Runella sp. SP2: one gene and its partner. The main gene of each other region encodes a partner of the protein of the gene in region 2 in a complex. Links are inferred from orthologs where the notes say so. Each region holds a gene or a part of one and is shown on either strand. Other genes may lie near its edges. The genes, in order: secY and secA.

What was found.
Region 1: the proteins of secA (region 2) and secY are in contact, whole or in part, in a crystal structure (PDB 3DIN), measured with the Thermotoga maritima proteins. The link is inferred for Runella sp. SP2 from one-to-one orthologs. Residues at the interface, in WP_004082002.1 of Thermotoga maritima: Glu261, Ala262, Arg263, Lys300, Ala301, Arg302, Thr303, Ile304, Ile305, Leu323, Tyr324, Asp325, Pro326, Val329, Ser330, Tyr333, Ile336, Lys340, Phe345, Val349, Glu363, Phe364, Tyr374, Ser375, Gly376, Gly377, Glu393, Ile395, Thr482, Ser483; in WP_004081795.1 of Thermotoga maritima: Glu108, Gly109, Glu110, Glu111, Ala236, Glu237, Arg238, Arg239, Ile240, Thr241, Ile242, Gln243, Tyr244, Ala245, Arg246, Arg247, Val248, Thr249, Gly250, Arg251, Arg252, Val253, Tyr254, Gly256, Ala257, Ser258, Thr259, Tyr260, Leu261, Pro262.

The regions. Positions count from the first base shown.
Region 1 is NZ_CP031030.1:5,504,219-5,511,671, forward strand. Bases 1-2,803 are described here. They hold secY (preprotein translocase subunit SecY), read right to left. Parts: upstream 2,158-2,803; coding sequence 844-2,157; downstream 1-843. Other genes in these bases: infA (translation initiation factor IF-1), read right to left, coding at 1-19; map (type I methionyl aminopeptidase), read right to left, coding at 41-835; rplO (50S ribosomal protein L15), read right to left, coding at 2,220-2,666; rpmD (50S ribosomal protein L30), read right to left, coding at 2,681-2,803. In the rest of the region: more of rpmD, read right to left, coding at 2,804-2,860; rpsE (30S ribosomal protein S5), read right to left, coding at 2,873-3,388; rplR (50S ribosomal protein L18), read right to left, coding at 3,395-3,748; rplF (50S ribosomal protein L6), read right to left, coding at 3,778-4,335; rpsH (30S ribosomal protein S8), read right to left, coding at 4,352-4,750; rpsN (30S ribosomal protein S14), read right to left, coding at 4,829-5,098; rplE (50S ribosomal protein L5), read right to left, coding at 5,126-5,680; rplX (50S ribosomal protein L24), read right to left, coding at 5,740-6,093; rplN (50S ribosomal protein L14), read right to left, coding at 6,097-6,465; rpsQ (30S ribosomal protein S17), read right to left, coding at 6,468-6,746; rpmC (50S ribosomal protein L29), read right to left, coding at 6,786-6,986; rplP (50S ribosomal protein L16), read right to left, coding at 6,998-7,432. UniProt on the Escherichia coli protein: The central subunit of the protein translocation channel SecYEG. Consists of two halves formed by TMs 1-5 and 6-10.
Region 2 is NZ_CP031030.1:2,790,762-2,799,354, forward strand. The notes cover bases 2,607-6,549. They hold secA (preprotein translocase subunit SecA), read left to right. Parts: upstream 2,607-2,998; coding sequence 2,999-6,349; downstream 6,350-6,549. Other genes in these bases: DTQ70_RS11705 (ABC transporter permease), read left to right, coding at 2,607-2,832; DTQ70_RS11715 (YggS family pyridoxal phosphate-dependent enzyme), read right to left, coding at 6,518-6,549. Also shown: DTQ70_RS11695 (leucine-rich repeat domain-containing protein), read left to right, coding at 1-69; DTQ70_RS11700 (glycoside hydrolase family 140 protein), read left to right, coding at 142-1,503; more of DTQ70_RS11705, read left to right, coding at 1,627-2,606; more of DTQ70_RS11715, read right to left, coding at 6,550-7,186; DTQ70_RS11720 (GNAT family N-acetyltransferase), read right to left, coding at 7,200-7,649; DTQ70_RS11725 (patatin-like phospholipase family protein), read right to left, coding at 7,656-8,579. UniProt on the Escherichia coli protein: Required for protein export, interacts with the SecYEG preprotein conducting channel.

The DNA of each region.
Region 1 (7,453 bases), 2.7 Mb from region 2 along the record:
TGAGTCCTTGTTTTGCCATATACTCTTTTGGTAAGGAAAATTAGACGCTTACCATTAACGTCGTATTTTGGGTTACTTCTTCGATATACTTAAACGTTGTAAGAATTTCAGCTTTACCTTTTCGAACTAATACTGTATGTTCAAAATGAGCCGCTGGTTTTCTATCCGTTGTTCTAATTGTCCAACCATCTTTTTCTTGAACTACATTACGTTTTCCAAGTGTAATCATTGGCTCAATAGCAATAACGATTCCTTCTCTTAGTCTAGGGCCTTGTCCTTTTTTTCCATAATTTGGAACTTCTGGTCCTTCGTGCAGATTTCGGCCTACACCATGCCCAACTAATTCTCTTACAACACCGTATCCAAACTTTTCCACATAGGTTTGGACAGCATATCCTATATCTCCTACTCGTTTGCCTTCAACGGCTTGTTCAATACCTAAATAGAGCGACTGTTTTGTTCTTTTAAGGAGGTTTGAAACTTCAGGAATCACATTCCCAATCGGATATGTATAAGCACTATCGCTATGAAACCCATTTAACTTTACGCCACAATCAATCGAAATAACATCGCCTTCCTTTAGTTGGTACTGGCTTGGAAAACCGTGAACCACAATATCATTCAAAGAAATACAAAGTGCTGAGGGAAAACCATTATAACCTTTAAATGACGGATGTCCTTTATGGTCTCTGATAAACTCATCAGCAACTTTATCGAGCTGCTTTGTGGCCACACCTGGTTTAATCCATTTGGCTACTTCTGCATGTGCTTTGCCTAATAGCTGGGCACTTTCCTTAATGAGTAGTACTTCTTCTTCTGACTTGAGAAAAATCATCTTCTTTATTAGGCAGCTACAGTCTCAGTACGTCCTTTCACGCGCCCTGACTTCATCAAGCCTTCATAATGCTTCATCAATAAGTAGCTTTCTACTTGTTGTAATGTATCAAGTACAACACCTACCAAGATAAGAAGCGAAGTTCCACCAAAGAACTGAGAAAACTCCCTTGTCATACCTGACATACTCGCAAGTGATGGTAAGATAGCAACAACTGCTAACAAAATTCCACCTGGCAATGTGATTCGATCTAATACAGTAGCAATGAAATCAGATGTTGCAATGCCAGGTTTTACTCCTGGTATAAAGCCTCCCCCACGCTTCATATCATCAGATATTTGTTGTGGGCTGATTGCAATCGCTGTGTAAAAGAAAGTGAAGACAATGATCAAAGTTGCAAACAATACATTGTATTGCCAAGTCGTATAGTCATTGAACGTTGTAGCTATTGAACTAGCAACCTCACTTTTTTCTGCAAACAAACCAGCCACTAACGACGGGATAAACATAAGTGCTTGCGCAAAAATGATTGGCATTACTCCTGACGTGTTAAGTTTCAGAGGCAAGTACTGACGTTGACCGCCCATTACCTTGTTACCAACCACTTGTTTTGCATACTGAATAGGTACTCGACGTACTGCTTGAGTCAATGCTACTGCAAACATTACTACCACAAAGAGAGCAACAATTTCTGCAACAAAAATCAACAGACCACCACTACCGCGTGAAGCACCTTCCTGAACAATTGCTTTTGGAAAACGAGATACAATCCCAATCATAATTAACATTGAGGTTCCGTTTCCAATTCCCTTGTCAGTGATACGTTCACCTAACCACATACAGAATATTGTTCCTGCAGTAAGGATAAACACGGCTGAAATGGTGAAAGCTGCACGATCAATCAATAGAGCTTCCGAAGAGATGGTTGTTTGTAAATAACTCACCGATTGTGCGATGGTAACAAAGATTGTTAGTACACGCGTAATCTGATTAAGTTTCTTCCGTCCAGACTCTCCTTCTTTCTGCATTTTTTGAAAGTAAGGCAACGCCATCGTTAACAACTGAATGGCAATTGACGCAGAAATGTAAGGCATAATACCTAGCGCAAAGATAGATGCTTTCGTAAAGGCACCACCGAGGAAGGTATCTAATAAGCCTAAAAGACCTGAATTATTCACCTCAAGCTTGTCACTATCAATACCTGGAAGTACGATGTACGAACCAAGGCGATAGACCGCGATCAATAGAAGAGTATAAAGAATTCTACTTCTAAGCTCTTCGATTGAAAAGATATTTTTTAAGGTCTGTATAAACCGTTTCATGCGTTTTTAGATTTACCTGTGTAAAAAATCAGGCAAAGTTACGAAAATCTTTTGAATCAAGATTATAATGTAACCGCTTTACCACCTGCTTTTTCGATAGCCTCGGCAGCAGTCTTAGAAAAAGCGTGAACTTTTACTTCAACGGCAGCTTTTAATTCGCCACGATTAAGCACTTTTACTAAGTCTGTTTTAGATACCAAGCCATTGCTGTAAAGTGTCTCAATATCGATTACAGTAGCATTTGTTTTTTCAACAACTGCTTGGATTGCATCCAAATTAAGAGCTTTGTATTCAACGCGGTTGATATTCTTAAAACCGAATTTAGGTACTCGTCTTTGAAGCGGCATCTGTCCACCTTCAAAGTGACTTTTTTGGCTATATCCCGAACGAGACTGCGCCCCCTTGTGTCCGCGTGTAGAAGTTCCGCCCATTCCTGAACCTTGACCTCTACCCAAACGTTTTTTTGTTTTTACCGAGCCTGAAGCTGGTTTCAATGCGCTAAGATTCATTGCTATATCGCGGATTAAATCTCTTCAATTTTCACTAAATGATCTACCTTGCGAATCATACCTTCAAGGGCTGGATTCACATTAATCTCGACACTACGATTGATTTTGCCAAGACCTAAAGCAGCGAGCGTGCGTTTCTGGTCTCCTGGACGGCCAATCATACTTCTAACTTGTGTAATTCTTATCTTTGACATTGTCTCAAAAGATTATCCATTAAACACTGTGGCCAACTTTACTCCACGTTGGAATGCAACTTGGTGCGGAGCTCTCATTTTAAGAAGCGCGTCAATTGTTGCCTTCACTACGTTGTGAGGGTTAGAAGAACCTTTTGACTTGGCTAATACGTCGTGTACACCTGCGGCTTCTAATACAGCACGCATCGCACCACCCGCAATAACTCCAGTACCTGGAGCTGCTGGCTTAACAAATACTAAGCCACCGCTGAATTTTCCGTGCATTTCGTGAGGAACTGTTCCTTTAAGGAGTGGAACTTGCACGAGGTTTTTCTTCGCGTCTTCAATTCCTTTTGCAATAGCGTCAGTTACTTCGTTAGCTTTTCCTAATCCGTAACCTACAACGCCTTTGCCATCTCCAACGACTACGATTGCTGAGAAGCTAAAGCGGCGTCCACCTTTTACTACTTTGGCAACACGGTTGATAGCTACTACCTTTTCTTTAAGGTCAGCTTCGTTGTATTTCAAAGGTTTGATACTGTTTGACATATCTTTTTAGAATTTGAGACCACCCTCACGAGCGCCGTCTGCCAATGCTTTTACTTTCCCATGATACAAATAACCATTGCGGTCAAATACAACCGCACTTACGCCTGCTGCGAGTGCTTTTTCGGCCAATTTAAGACCTACATTCTTTGCATCCTCAACATTGACACTCGCTTTTGTAGCATCAAGTTCAAGAGATGAAGCAGAGACCAATGTTAGACCTTTTGTATCATCAATTACCTGCGCATAAATACGAGCATTTGAGCGGAAAACAGAAAGACGAGGCTTTTCTGAAGTTCCTTCTACTTTTTTCCGAATCCGGTATTTAATGCGCTGTCTTCTTTCGCTTTTTACTGAAGCCATGATTGCTTACAATTTTTTCAGATTACTGATTACTTCTTAGCAGCAGCTTTACCAGCCTTACGTCTGATTTGCTCACCCACAAAACGAATACCTTTACCTTTGTAAGGTTCAACCTTGCGGAACGAACGAATTTTCGCCGCGATTTGCCCAAGTAGTTCTTTGTCAATACACTCTAAGAATACTTTCGGGTTTTGTCCTTTTTCCATCGTTGCGCTTACCTTCACTTCTGAAGGTACTGCGAAATAGATACCATGTGAGTATCCAAGGCTAAGCTCCAAAATATTGTTGTTAACAGAGGCTTTATAACCTACCCCAACAATTTCTAATTGTGCTTTGTAACCTTCGCTTACGCCCACAACCATGTTATTAATGAGTGCACGGTAAAGTCCGTGCAATGCTTTGTGACGTTTTTGCTCAGTCGGACGAACAACTGTCAACTCGCTGCCCTCTACTTCCACCTTGATATCACGGTCAATATCACGAGTTAATGAGCCTTTAGGCCCTTTAACGGTCACGACGTTATCGTCTGACACTGATATTGTAACGTTTGCAGGTAGCGTTATCGGCTTCTTTCCTATACGTGACATTTTCTTTCAGGTTTTATCAGTAAACGTAACACAGCACTTCTCCACCCACGTTAAGTACGCGAGCTTCTTTGTCAGTCATTACCCCTTTTGAGGTAGATACAATTGCAACGCCAAGACCATTCAAAACGCGTGGCATTTCTGCTGAACCAGAGTACTTACGAAGTCCTGGCTTACTTACACGTTGTAAATCAACAATGGCAGACTGCTTTGTTACTGGGTTGTATTTCAAGGCAATCTTAATAGTACCCTGCGGGCCTGTCTCCTCGAACTTGTAGTTCTGGATAAAGCCTTTATCGTAGAGTACCTTAGTAATCTCCTTCTTAATGTTAGAAGCAGGTATTTCCACAACCCGGTGCTTCGCCCTTATGGCGTTTCTGATTCTCGTCAGATAGTCTGCTATGGGATCGGTTATCATTTCTCTACTGATTTGTTGCGTCCCTTCTGTAAAAGGGCTGCAAAGTTACGGAATTGATTTTGAAAACAAAAGCGATTTTTACCAACTTGCTTTGGTTACGCCAGGAATTTTTCCTTGAGAAGCCATTTCGCGGAAAACAACACGGCAAATACCAAACTTGCGCATGTATCCTCTTGGACGGCCTGTAAGGCGGCAACGGTTATGCAAACGAACTGCCGATGAACTACGTGGCAATTTGTCTAAACCTTCCCAGTCGCCAGCTTCTTTCAAAGCAGCACGCTTTTCAGCGTACTTAGCAACTAGCTTTTGCTTTTTCAATTCTCTTGCTTTTACTGATTCTTTCGCCATTTCCTTATTTCGTTGAAAAAGGGATTCTTATTTTTTACCTTTTGTAAAGGGCATACCAAGAGATTTCAACAACTCGTAACTTTCTTCATCTGTCTTTGCAGAGGTTACGAATGTAATATCCATACCTGAAATCTTATTCACTTTGTCGATTTGAATTTCAGGAAAGATAATTTGCTCTTTTACACCGAATGTGTAGTTACCGCGGCCATCAAAGCCTTTGTCGCTAATTCCTTGGAAGTCACGAACACGTGGTAAAGCGATGCTTGTTAGACGATCCAAGAATTCGTACATTTTGTCTCCACGAAGCGTTACTTTCACGCCGATTGGCATTTTTTCGCGTAACTTAAAGTTAGAGACCGCCTTCTTAGACATTGTTGGAACTGCCTTCTGACCTGCAATAAGCGTGATTTCTTCCAATCCAGCATCAATCAATTTCTTGTCAGATACTGCTGCACCGATACCCTTGTTGATAACAATCTTATCAAGGTGTGGTACTTGCATAATTGATTTGTATTGAAATTTCTCTTGCAAGTGAGATACGACTTCCTTCGTGTATTTCTCTTTTAATCTCGTAGTTGCCATTTTGATTATTAGTTTGTGGATTTCCGACCCACAGTTAATTTATAAGTGACAAACGAAAACTACTTTGAAGGATCTGGAATAAACTTCCCTGATTCTTTTGAATAGCGTTGTAGTTTCCCTTGCTCGTTGAGCTTGCGTCCTGTACGGGTTGGCTTACCAGTAGCTGGATCAATCAACATCAAGTTACTGATATGAATTGAGCCTTCTATCTTTTTAAGCTCACCTTGAGGATTCGCGGCAGTTGGTTTAACGTGTTTTGTGACAAGGTTAACACCTTCCACAATCGCACGCTGTTTCTCAACCAACACTTTGGTGACTTTGCCCGACTGGCCTTTTGAGTTACCAGCTATCACTTCTACTGAGTCTCCAGTACGAATGTGTAACTTGGGCTGTTTGTTGAATTTTCTTTCCATTGCTTACAATACTTCAGGTGCCAATGAAACAATTTTCATAAAGTTTTTCTCACGCAACTCACGAGCAACGGGTCCGAAAATACGGGTACCACGTGGTTCATCTTGGTTGTTGAGTAATACGACGGCGTTGTCCTCGAATCGAATGTAAGAACCATCTTTACGACGGATTTCTTTCTTGGTACGAACAACAACGGCCTTAGAAACTGTACCTTTCTTTATGTTGCCCGAAGGAATTGCCTGTTTAACTGTCACCACAACTTTGTCACCAATAGATGCGTAGCGTTTGCCAGTACCACCCAATACACGGATGACAAGTACTTCTTTCGCTCCACTATTATCAGCAACAGACAGTCTTGATTCTTGCTGTACCATTGTTATTTCGCTTTTTCAATGATTTCGACTAATCTCCAACGCTTATTCTTACTGAGTGGGCGTGTTTCCATTACGCGAATTGTATCGCCGATTCCACACTCATTATTTTCGTCATGCACCATTAATTTGGTAGTTTTTTTCATAAACTTACCGTATTTCGGGTGCTTTACTTTACGCTCTACCGCGACAACGCAAGATTTCTCCATTTTGTTGCTTACTACGCGGCCAACTCTGACTTTGCGTAAATTTCTTTCTACGGTTGTTTGTGCTGCTGCCTCCATTGTGTCGGTTATTTTACAATTGGGGTCTCCTGACCATTATTACGCGCTTGCGACTTTATTTTTAGCCGACAATTCCGTGATCAACCTAGCTATTAGGCGGCGCGTATTGCGAATACGCATCGGGTTTTCGATCGGAGATACGGCATGAGCAAACTTTAACTTTAAAAGACGATCTTGCTCTTCAGCAATCGTTTGCGTCAATTGTTCTACCGTTAGCGCTTTTATTTCACTATTTTTCATTTGACTAATACTTATTCTGCTTCTTCTTGATGATCGCGACGAACTACGAACTTAGTCTTAACGGGAAGCTTCTGAGCGGCTAGACGAAGAGCTTCATTAGCTAATTCGAGTGACACACCTGTGGCTTCAAATAAGATTGTACCCGCTTTTACTGGGGCTACCCAATACTCAGGAGCACCTTTTCCTTTACCCATACGTACTTCGAGAGGCTTCTTTGTGATTGGCTTATCTGGGAAGATACGAATCCAAACTTGACCTTCACGTTTCATTGCACGGGTAACTGAGATACGAGCTGCCTCAATCTGACGGGCTGTAATCCAGCCAGGTTCGAGCGCTTTAATGGCAAACGTACCGAAAGCAATTTGGTGGCCACGAGTAGCCATGCCTTTTTCAGACCCTTTGCTTTTTTGTTGTTTGCGGAACTTGGTTCTTTTCGGTTGTAACATGGTTCAGCAGTATTATTCGGT
Region 2 (8,593 bases):
GGGCTTTATTTTCTACGAATAACCACCCCAACCCAGCAAGTAAATTTGAAAGTAACCAAACTAGATTAACCTCTCCAAAGCCGACCAACCGTCGGCTTTTTTTAGTACTTTCGCCTTCCTAAACTGAACCATTTCAACCCTATGAAACGATTTTTGTTGGCCTTTTCATCGGTAGTGTGCCTGAGTTTTTGTGGCTTTGCCCAACCTGCACCTAAACAAGCACAGTGGTCAAAATTATACATCGCTCCCGACAAACGGGTCATTTCGCGCGGCGATGGCAAACCGTTCTTTTGGTTGGGAGATACCGCTTGGGAATTATTTCATCGGCTGACCAAAGAAGAGGCAGATTTTTACCTCAAACGTCGTGCAGAACAAGGCTTTACCGTCATTCAGGCCGTGGCTTTGGCAGAGTTTGACGGACTGGGGCAGCCCAACCAATACGGACAGCTTCCCTTAAAAAACAATGACCCTTCGCAGCCCAATGAGTTGTATTTCCAACACGTTGACTATGTAGTAAACAAAGCAGCCTCGTTGGGGCTTGTGATTGGAATGCTGCCTACGTGGGGGGATAAATTCAACAAAAAATGGGGCGTCGGCCCCGAGGTTTTTACGCCCGAAAACGCCCGAATATATGGTCAATGGCTTGGAAAACGTTATAAAGGAAAGCCGATTGTTTGGATTTTGGGCGGCGACCGCAACCCCGAAACCGAAAAACATTTTGCTATCATCAATGCCATGGCCGAGGGCCTCAAAGCAGGTCACGGAGGCACCCAACTTATGACCTATCATCCCATGGGTGGTAGCAATTCAGCCGCGTTTTTTCACAAAGAAAACTGGCTCAATTTCAATATGTTCCAGTCGGGACACTCGGCAAAAAACGCCAAAAATTACGTCATGCAGCGCCAAAATTACCAGCTCTTTCCCGTAAAGCCTACCCTCGATGGTGAGCCTCGCTACGAAGACCATCCGATTGATTGGAAACCTGAAAAGGATTATTTCAATTCGCACGATGTTCGTCAGGCCGCTTGGTGGGCAATGCTTTCGGGCGGCGCAGGCCATACTTACGGCGACCACAACGTTTGGCAGTTTTTTGACCCAAACCGCAATCCCGCCATTTCGGTAGCCCGCACGCATTGGCGGGCAGCCACAAACCACGAAGGGGCTTGGCAAATGGGATACATGCGTAAGCTTTTTGAAGCTTATCCTTGGGCGCAACTAATACCTGACCAAGGCGTTCTGAAAAATGACAACTCCGAAGATGCTGGGTATCAAATGGCTGCCATCGGCGAAAATAAAGATTTTATGTTTGCTTATTCCCCAACAGGTAAACCATTAAAAATTGACCTAGCCAAGTTCTCCATACCTCAGCTCAAAGCCACTTGGTTTAACCCCCGCGATGGTGTTTCAACGCCAATTGGAGCCGTAAAAAACGAAGGTATTCAAGAATTTAAACCTCCCGTAGCCTGCCCTACTTGTGATTGGACACTTGTGATTGGGAAATAAGAGGCGCGAATGTGTAAGAGATGAGTGATGAGAGAGAAGTTAGGAGAGGTGAGAGATTAGTATGTAAGGAACGAGTGAAAACCCGAAACAGGAAACCCAAAACAGAAAACAAGAAACAGATAAATGAATTTTCCCTTATTTGTAGCGCGCCGTTATTTTATCTCCAAGAAAAAAAACAGCTTTATTAGTATTATCTCTATCATTTCGATGCTGGGTGTATGTGTCTCAACGATGGCTCTAGTTGTAGTAATGTCCGTATTTAATGGCATGGGAGAACTAAATCGACAACTATTTCGGAGTTTCGACCCCGACCTTAAAGTGACTCCCGCTCAAGGAAAACGCTTTACCCTTTCGTCCAAAACACTGACTGCATTACGGGCAACGGAAGGTGTCAAGTTTGTTACCCAAGTGGTAGAAGATAATGCCCTTGCCACCTACGGCGACCGTCGGGTAGTGACCAAAATCAAGGGAGTGGATGAGACATTTATTCAGCGCCATCAGTTAGATACCGCGATGATTGAAGGGAAATTTGCCCTTACTACTGACAATGAACCCAAAGCAATTGTCGGAGGAACGGTGCAGCAGCTGCTGGGCATTTCGGTCAACAACTTGTTTACCCCTCTCGAACTCGCTTACCCTCGTTCGGACGTAAAAACGCTTAATTTGACCAATACTGACGCTTTTAACCAACAAATTATCCGCGTGGGAGGCGTTTATATGCTCGAACTTCGGTTTGACGATTACGTGATTGTGCCTCTTGAATTTGCCACCGAGCTACTTGGGTATGGCCACCAACGTTCAGCGCTTGAAATTCAGCTTCAACCCAATGCAAAGGCAGGTCAAGTACAAACTCAAATCCAAACCCTACTTGGAGATAAGTTTGTAGTACGTACCCGCGATGAGCAAAATGCCGACCTTTTACGCGCCATTCGTATTGAAAAACTCTTTGTCACAGTCTCACTTGGGTTAATCATTTTGGTGGCGGCCATCAATATTTTCTTTTCCCTTTCGATGTTGGTGATTGAAAAACGAGACGATATTAAAATGCTGTTTGCCATGGGTGCAAATGCTTCAACCGTCAAACGCATTTTTTTGTTTGAAGGTAGTCTAATTGCATTCACAGGGGCACTCTTTGGATTATTTTTGGGAATCATTGCCTGTTTATTACAAAGGCAATATGGTTTGTTCTCCATGGGTATGGTGAGTTCGGTGGTGGACGCTTATCCCGTAAAAATGGAGTGGACAGACTTCGTCATTACGGCTGTCACCGTCATTTCCATCACGATTTTGGTGTCGTTTATTCCCGCCCAACGTGCAAGCCGACTTTAATTTTAAGCTGACATTTTGACCGAAACAAGCAATCAAACCCTTAAAATGTCATTAAACTGCTGACAAAAAGCTAATTTTGTAGAAAATTCCCGAAGCGGGTGCGATATTTGTGATAAAGAAAAATACATAAACCGTTGGCCTTTGTTGGTTGACTCATACAGTAACAATGATTAAATTCCTCACAAAAAGTTTTTCTGGGCTGTTTGGGACCAAATCGGAACGTGATTTGAAAGAACTTGCCCCCTACGTGGATAAAGTAAATGCCGAATTTGCTAAACTACGTACACTCAGCCATGACCAGCTTCGAAACGCAACGCAAGAACTCAAGACCTTTATTGCGAATGAACTCAAGGCCATCGACGACCAAATAGACGCGCTGCGCCAGCAAGTGGCTACCAATGCTGATATGGACGTTGATGCCAAAGAGAACATTTTCAAAAAAATTGACAGCCTTGGGCTAGAACGCGACAAAGAGTTGGAAAAAGTCTTGATGCAGATTTTGCCCACCGCCTTTGCCATTGTCAAAGAAACGGCGCGTCGTTTTACCGAAAATGAAAGTCTTGAGGTCACTGCCAGTCTTTTAGACCACGAACTCGCAATTAGGAAAAATCATATTACCATCGACGGCGATAAGGCTATTTGGAGAACGACTTGGGATGTGGCAGGCCACCCTATCAAGTGGAACATGGTTCACTATGATGTGCAAATCATCGGGGGAACGGTATTGCACCAAGGGAAAATTTCCGAAATGGCTACGGGAGAAGGTAAAACCCTCGTGGCTACGCTACCTGCTTTCTTGAATGCCATTGCAGGTCAAGGCGTGCACGTCGTGACGGTCAACGACTACCTTGCCCGCCGCGATAGTGAGTGGAATGCTCCTCTATTTGAATTTCATGGTTTGCGGGTTGATTGTATCGACCGCCACCAACCCAATACCTACGCGCGCCGCCAAGCCTATTTGGCTGACATCACTTACGGAACCAACAACGAATTTGGTTTTGATTACCTTCGCGACAACATGGCGCACTCGCCCGAAGAGCTTGTGCAACGCAAACACCACTTTGCAATGGTCGATGAGGTTGACTCCGTTTTGATTGACGACGCCCGTACGCCTCTGATTATCAGCGGCCCTGTACCGCGCGGCGACGAACAAGATTTTGCCGAGCTTAAACCCCGCGTATCGCGCATTGTAGAAGCCCAAAAACGCCTCGTGACGGATTTGCTCAACGAAGCCAAAAAGAAAATTGCGGCTGGCGACAAAAAAGAAGGAGGTTTGGCCCTCTTCCGTGCACACCGTGGTTTCCCCAAATACAAACCGCTTATTAAGTTCTTGAGTGAAACGGGTATCAAAACCCTCATGCAGGAAACGGAGAAAATCTATTTGGCAGAAAACCAAAAGTTGATGCCAGAAGCCGATGCTCCACTCTATTTTACCATTGAAGAAAAAAACAATAGCATCGAGCTTACTGAAAAGGGGCTTGACTATATGACAGGCTCAGCCGAAGACCCTAACTTCTTCGTATTGCCTGACTTGTCGATTGATTTGAATGCGATTGACAAAGACGCTGAGCTTACCGATCAGCAAAAACTTATTCGTAAAGAAGAAGTGTTGCGCGATTATTCGGTCAAAACGCAACGTATTCACACAATCCAACAGTTGTTGAAAGCCTATTCGTTGTTTGAACGCGACGTTGACTATGTGTTGATGGACGGAAAGGTAAAAATCGTTGACGAACAAACGGGCCGTATCATGGAAGGGCGCCGTTGGTCAGACGGATTGCACCAAGCTGTGGAAGCCAAAGAAAACGTAAAAGTAGAAGACGCTACGCAGACGTACGCTACGGTAACGCTCCAAAACTACTTCCGTATGTATCACAAGCTTTGTGGTATGACAGGTACTGCCCAAACCGAAGCAGGTGAATTCTGGACAATTTATAAGTTGGACGTTGTTAGTATTCCTACCAACATTCCGATTGCGCGTAAGGACGAAGAAGATAAAGTATATCGTTCGGTACGGGAGAAATACAACGCCGTGGTGGACGAAATCGTTGAGTTGGTAGGCAAAGGACGCCCAGTGTTGGTGGGTACAACTTCGGTTGAAAACTCAGAATTATTGAGCCGTATGCTTACCCTCCGTAAGATTCCACACCAAGTCTTGAACGCCAAACAACACCAACGCGAAGCCGAAATTGTATCGGAAGCAGGGAAACCTGGAACGGTTACGATTGCAACCAACATGGCAGGTCGTGGTACCGACATCAAGCTTACACCTGAGTCAAAAGCAGCGGGAGGTTTGGCCATCATTGGTACCGAACGCCACGAAAGCCGCCGCGTTGACCGTCAGTTGCGTGGTCGTGCAGGTCGCCAAGGAGACCCAGGAACGTCACAGTTCTTTGTGTCATTGGAAGATGGGCTAATGCGTATGTTTGGTTCTGACCGCATCGCGGGTGTAATGGACCGCATGGGCTTGGAAGAAGGTGAAGTGATTCAGCACTCGATGGTGTCAAAGTCGATTGAAAGAGCGCAGAAAAAAGTGGAAGAAAACAACTTCGGTACACGTAAGCGCCTCCTTGAATACGATGACGTCATGAACATGCAGCGTGAAAGCATCTACAAACGCCGTCGGAATGCCCTTTTTGGGGATCGTCTCGCGATTGACATTGCTGACACCATGTACGATGTTTGTAACGAAATCATCAACAATACCGAAGGTAGCTTCGACGAACTCGAATTGGCCGTCATTACCAATTTTGGCATTGAACCACCATTTACGCGCGATGACTACAACAAGCTAAAACCTGAACAACGAGTTCAACGCTTGTACGAAGCGGCTGAAGGCCACTATGCAACCAAAAATAAGTTTATAGCGGAACAAGTATTGCCGATACTGAAACAAATCCACGAAGAACGCGGTGGCACCATCCAAGAAATCGTGATTCCTTTCACTGATGGTATCAAAGGCACGCAAATTGGCGTCAATCTCGTGAAAGCCATTGAATCAAACGGTCGTGAGATTGTGCGTGAAATGGAGAAATTTGTAGTTCTTTCGCTCATTGACCAAGAATGGAAAGAGCACCTTCGCGACATGGACGACCTCAAACAGTCGGTACAAAACGCGGCTTACGAGCAAAAAGACCCATTGTTGATTTATAAGTTTGAGTCGATTGAGTTGTTCAAGAAACTAATGAGTAAGGTTAACTTCGAAACGATTAGTTTCTTGGTAAAATCGTTCATTCCTCAAGAAGAACCACCGCAACAACAACCGCAACGCCAAGTTCGTCAGCCTGAACCAGAACTTCATACCAACCGCGAAGATGAAGATTTTGCAGAAGTAGGTGGCCCAGATGCCTACGCGGCTCGTCAAACCGAAAAAACGATGCCTGTACGTGCCATCAAAATCGCCGACCGTAACCAAAAAGTAACGGTTCAGTACCGCGATGGCCGTGTGGTAAAAGATGTGAAATACAAGAAAGTAGAACACGAAGTAGAACGCGGCGATTGTGTCGTTATCGCTTAAGTTCTGCTGTACTGAATAAAGAAAAAAGCCCCGACCGCATGGTCGGGGCTTTCTCGTTTAAGTCATCGGGTTGGTAATCGGGTTGCTCACAACCCGCCACACACCATAATCGGGTTGTGAGCAACCCTTCACACAAAAGCGTCGGGATGTGAGCATCCCTCTTCACGCTTAGCGTGAGCCAAAGATGGCGCTACCTACGCGGACGAGCGTACTTCCTTCTTCCACCGCAATGGGGTAATCTCCGCTCATGCCCATCGAAATTTCTTTAAGGTCAACATTTGCAGGAAAATCAGCCGCGCGTGCATTTAGCTTGTCAAAAAGCTGTTTTAAGCCTCTAAATTCCAAACGCACTTGGTCTTCGTCATCGGTGTTTGATGCCATTCCCATCAGCCCAACAATACGCACATTTTGCATTGATTTTAATTCATCAGAAAGCAATAGCTCCCCGAGTTCTTCTTCAGAAAGTCCAAATTTTGTTTCTTCTTGGGCAATAAATACCTGCAATAAACAGTCAATCACTCGGTTGTTTTTGGCTGCCTGTTTGTTAATTTCTTGCAATAATTTCAGGCTATCTACTGAGTGAATCATGGCCACAAAAGAAGCCATGTATTTGACTTTATTGCTTTGTAAATGACCAATCAAATGCCACTCAATGTCTTTCGGCATTTGTTCGTATTTACCTACCATTTCTTGCACTTTATTTTCTCCATACCGCTTAAAACCAGCCTGATATGCTTCCATTAACATCTCAACGGGCTTGGTTTTTGTCACTGCAATGAGCCGTGCAGCAGGTGAAATTTCAGTTACTATTTGTTGTATATTTTCAGCAATACCCATCCTTCTCTGACCTTTAAAAATCCAAATGACAATTGATCCACTCTCCATCCAAACGCGCGCCGTAGCGTTCATAAAACTTAATGGATGGCTCATTCCAATCCAGCACTTGCCACATTACCCCAGTACAATTTGTATCTTTTGCCTCTTGAACGGTGGTATCCAACAGCATCTTTCCCAATCCATGCCCCCGCATCGACTCCGTCACAATCAAATCCTCCAAATAGAGTCGTTTTCCTTTCCAAGTCGAATACCGATAATAATAGAGCGAAATCCCGACGATTTGTCTATCTACCTCCGCCACAAAAAGGCCAAAAATAGGTTCTGGGCCAAAGCCGTCTTTCAACATCATTTCAGGGGTGTTGGTGACTTGCTCAGGCGCACGCTCATACAAGGCAAGCTCCTGAACCAAAGCGAATACTTGCGGCACATCTTCAGGTGCACCTTTACGAATGGTAATTTGCATAACTACTTACTTTGAAAAAAAATACTTGTTGTCTTCTGTTTGAATATATTCAACTCCGGTTTTATATCCCTGTACAATCAGCCGTACAATGTCTTCAGATTGAAATTTGAGCATATCTAAGTGTAAAGGCTCGTGGGGACGAATAACCTTTAGTTTCAGCGGGCGTCCTTTTAAGTTTTCATTTTCGACATAGCTTTGCGCCCACGCGATGTCACTGTTTACAATTTGGTTGACATTGATGTCCTTTACCCGCTCCATCAATTGCAACACATTTCGGTAATTGACCGTTTCACCATAAATATGTTCGGAGTGGCAAGCCACACACACCACTTCGGTCGCTCCGTCTTCTAAGGCTGCTTTTAGAGGTGCCACTACCCTCATGCCTCCATCTAGCAAGGCTGTTTTTCGCTGGCCTTTGATCAAGACAGGCGGCATAATCGTTGGCAATGAGCTACTTGCAAGGACATAATCCAAAAAATCAGGTTCTTGGGGCGTGGCGTACACCATTTTTCCGCTGATAACATCCACCGCTCCTACTTTGAGCTTGATGGGGCTTGTGCGTAAAATAAATTCATCCACGTTTGAGCGAAGCAAGTTTTTTAGGGGTGTATTGTCCAAAAGGCCATCAAATCGGCTCATTAACGTATCGAATCCCAAGGTAAGTCGTGAACGGGGTTTGGCAATTGACTCAGGCCCCGTAATATTCTTAATCCAAAACTCTATGAGAAGGCGGCTCAAACGCGGCCAATCAATTTTTTTATGCTCAATTGTCTGACGCCCCGCTTCGTTTACCAAATAACTTGCATTCAAACTTCCGACCGATACTCCGTAAATCATTTCGGGTTCAAAACCTTCCTCCAAAATCGCTTGAATAACGCCCGCTTGAAATGCCCCTTTAAGCGAACCACCGCCCAATACTAATGCTCTCATACTACTATCTTTAG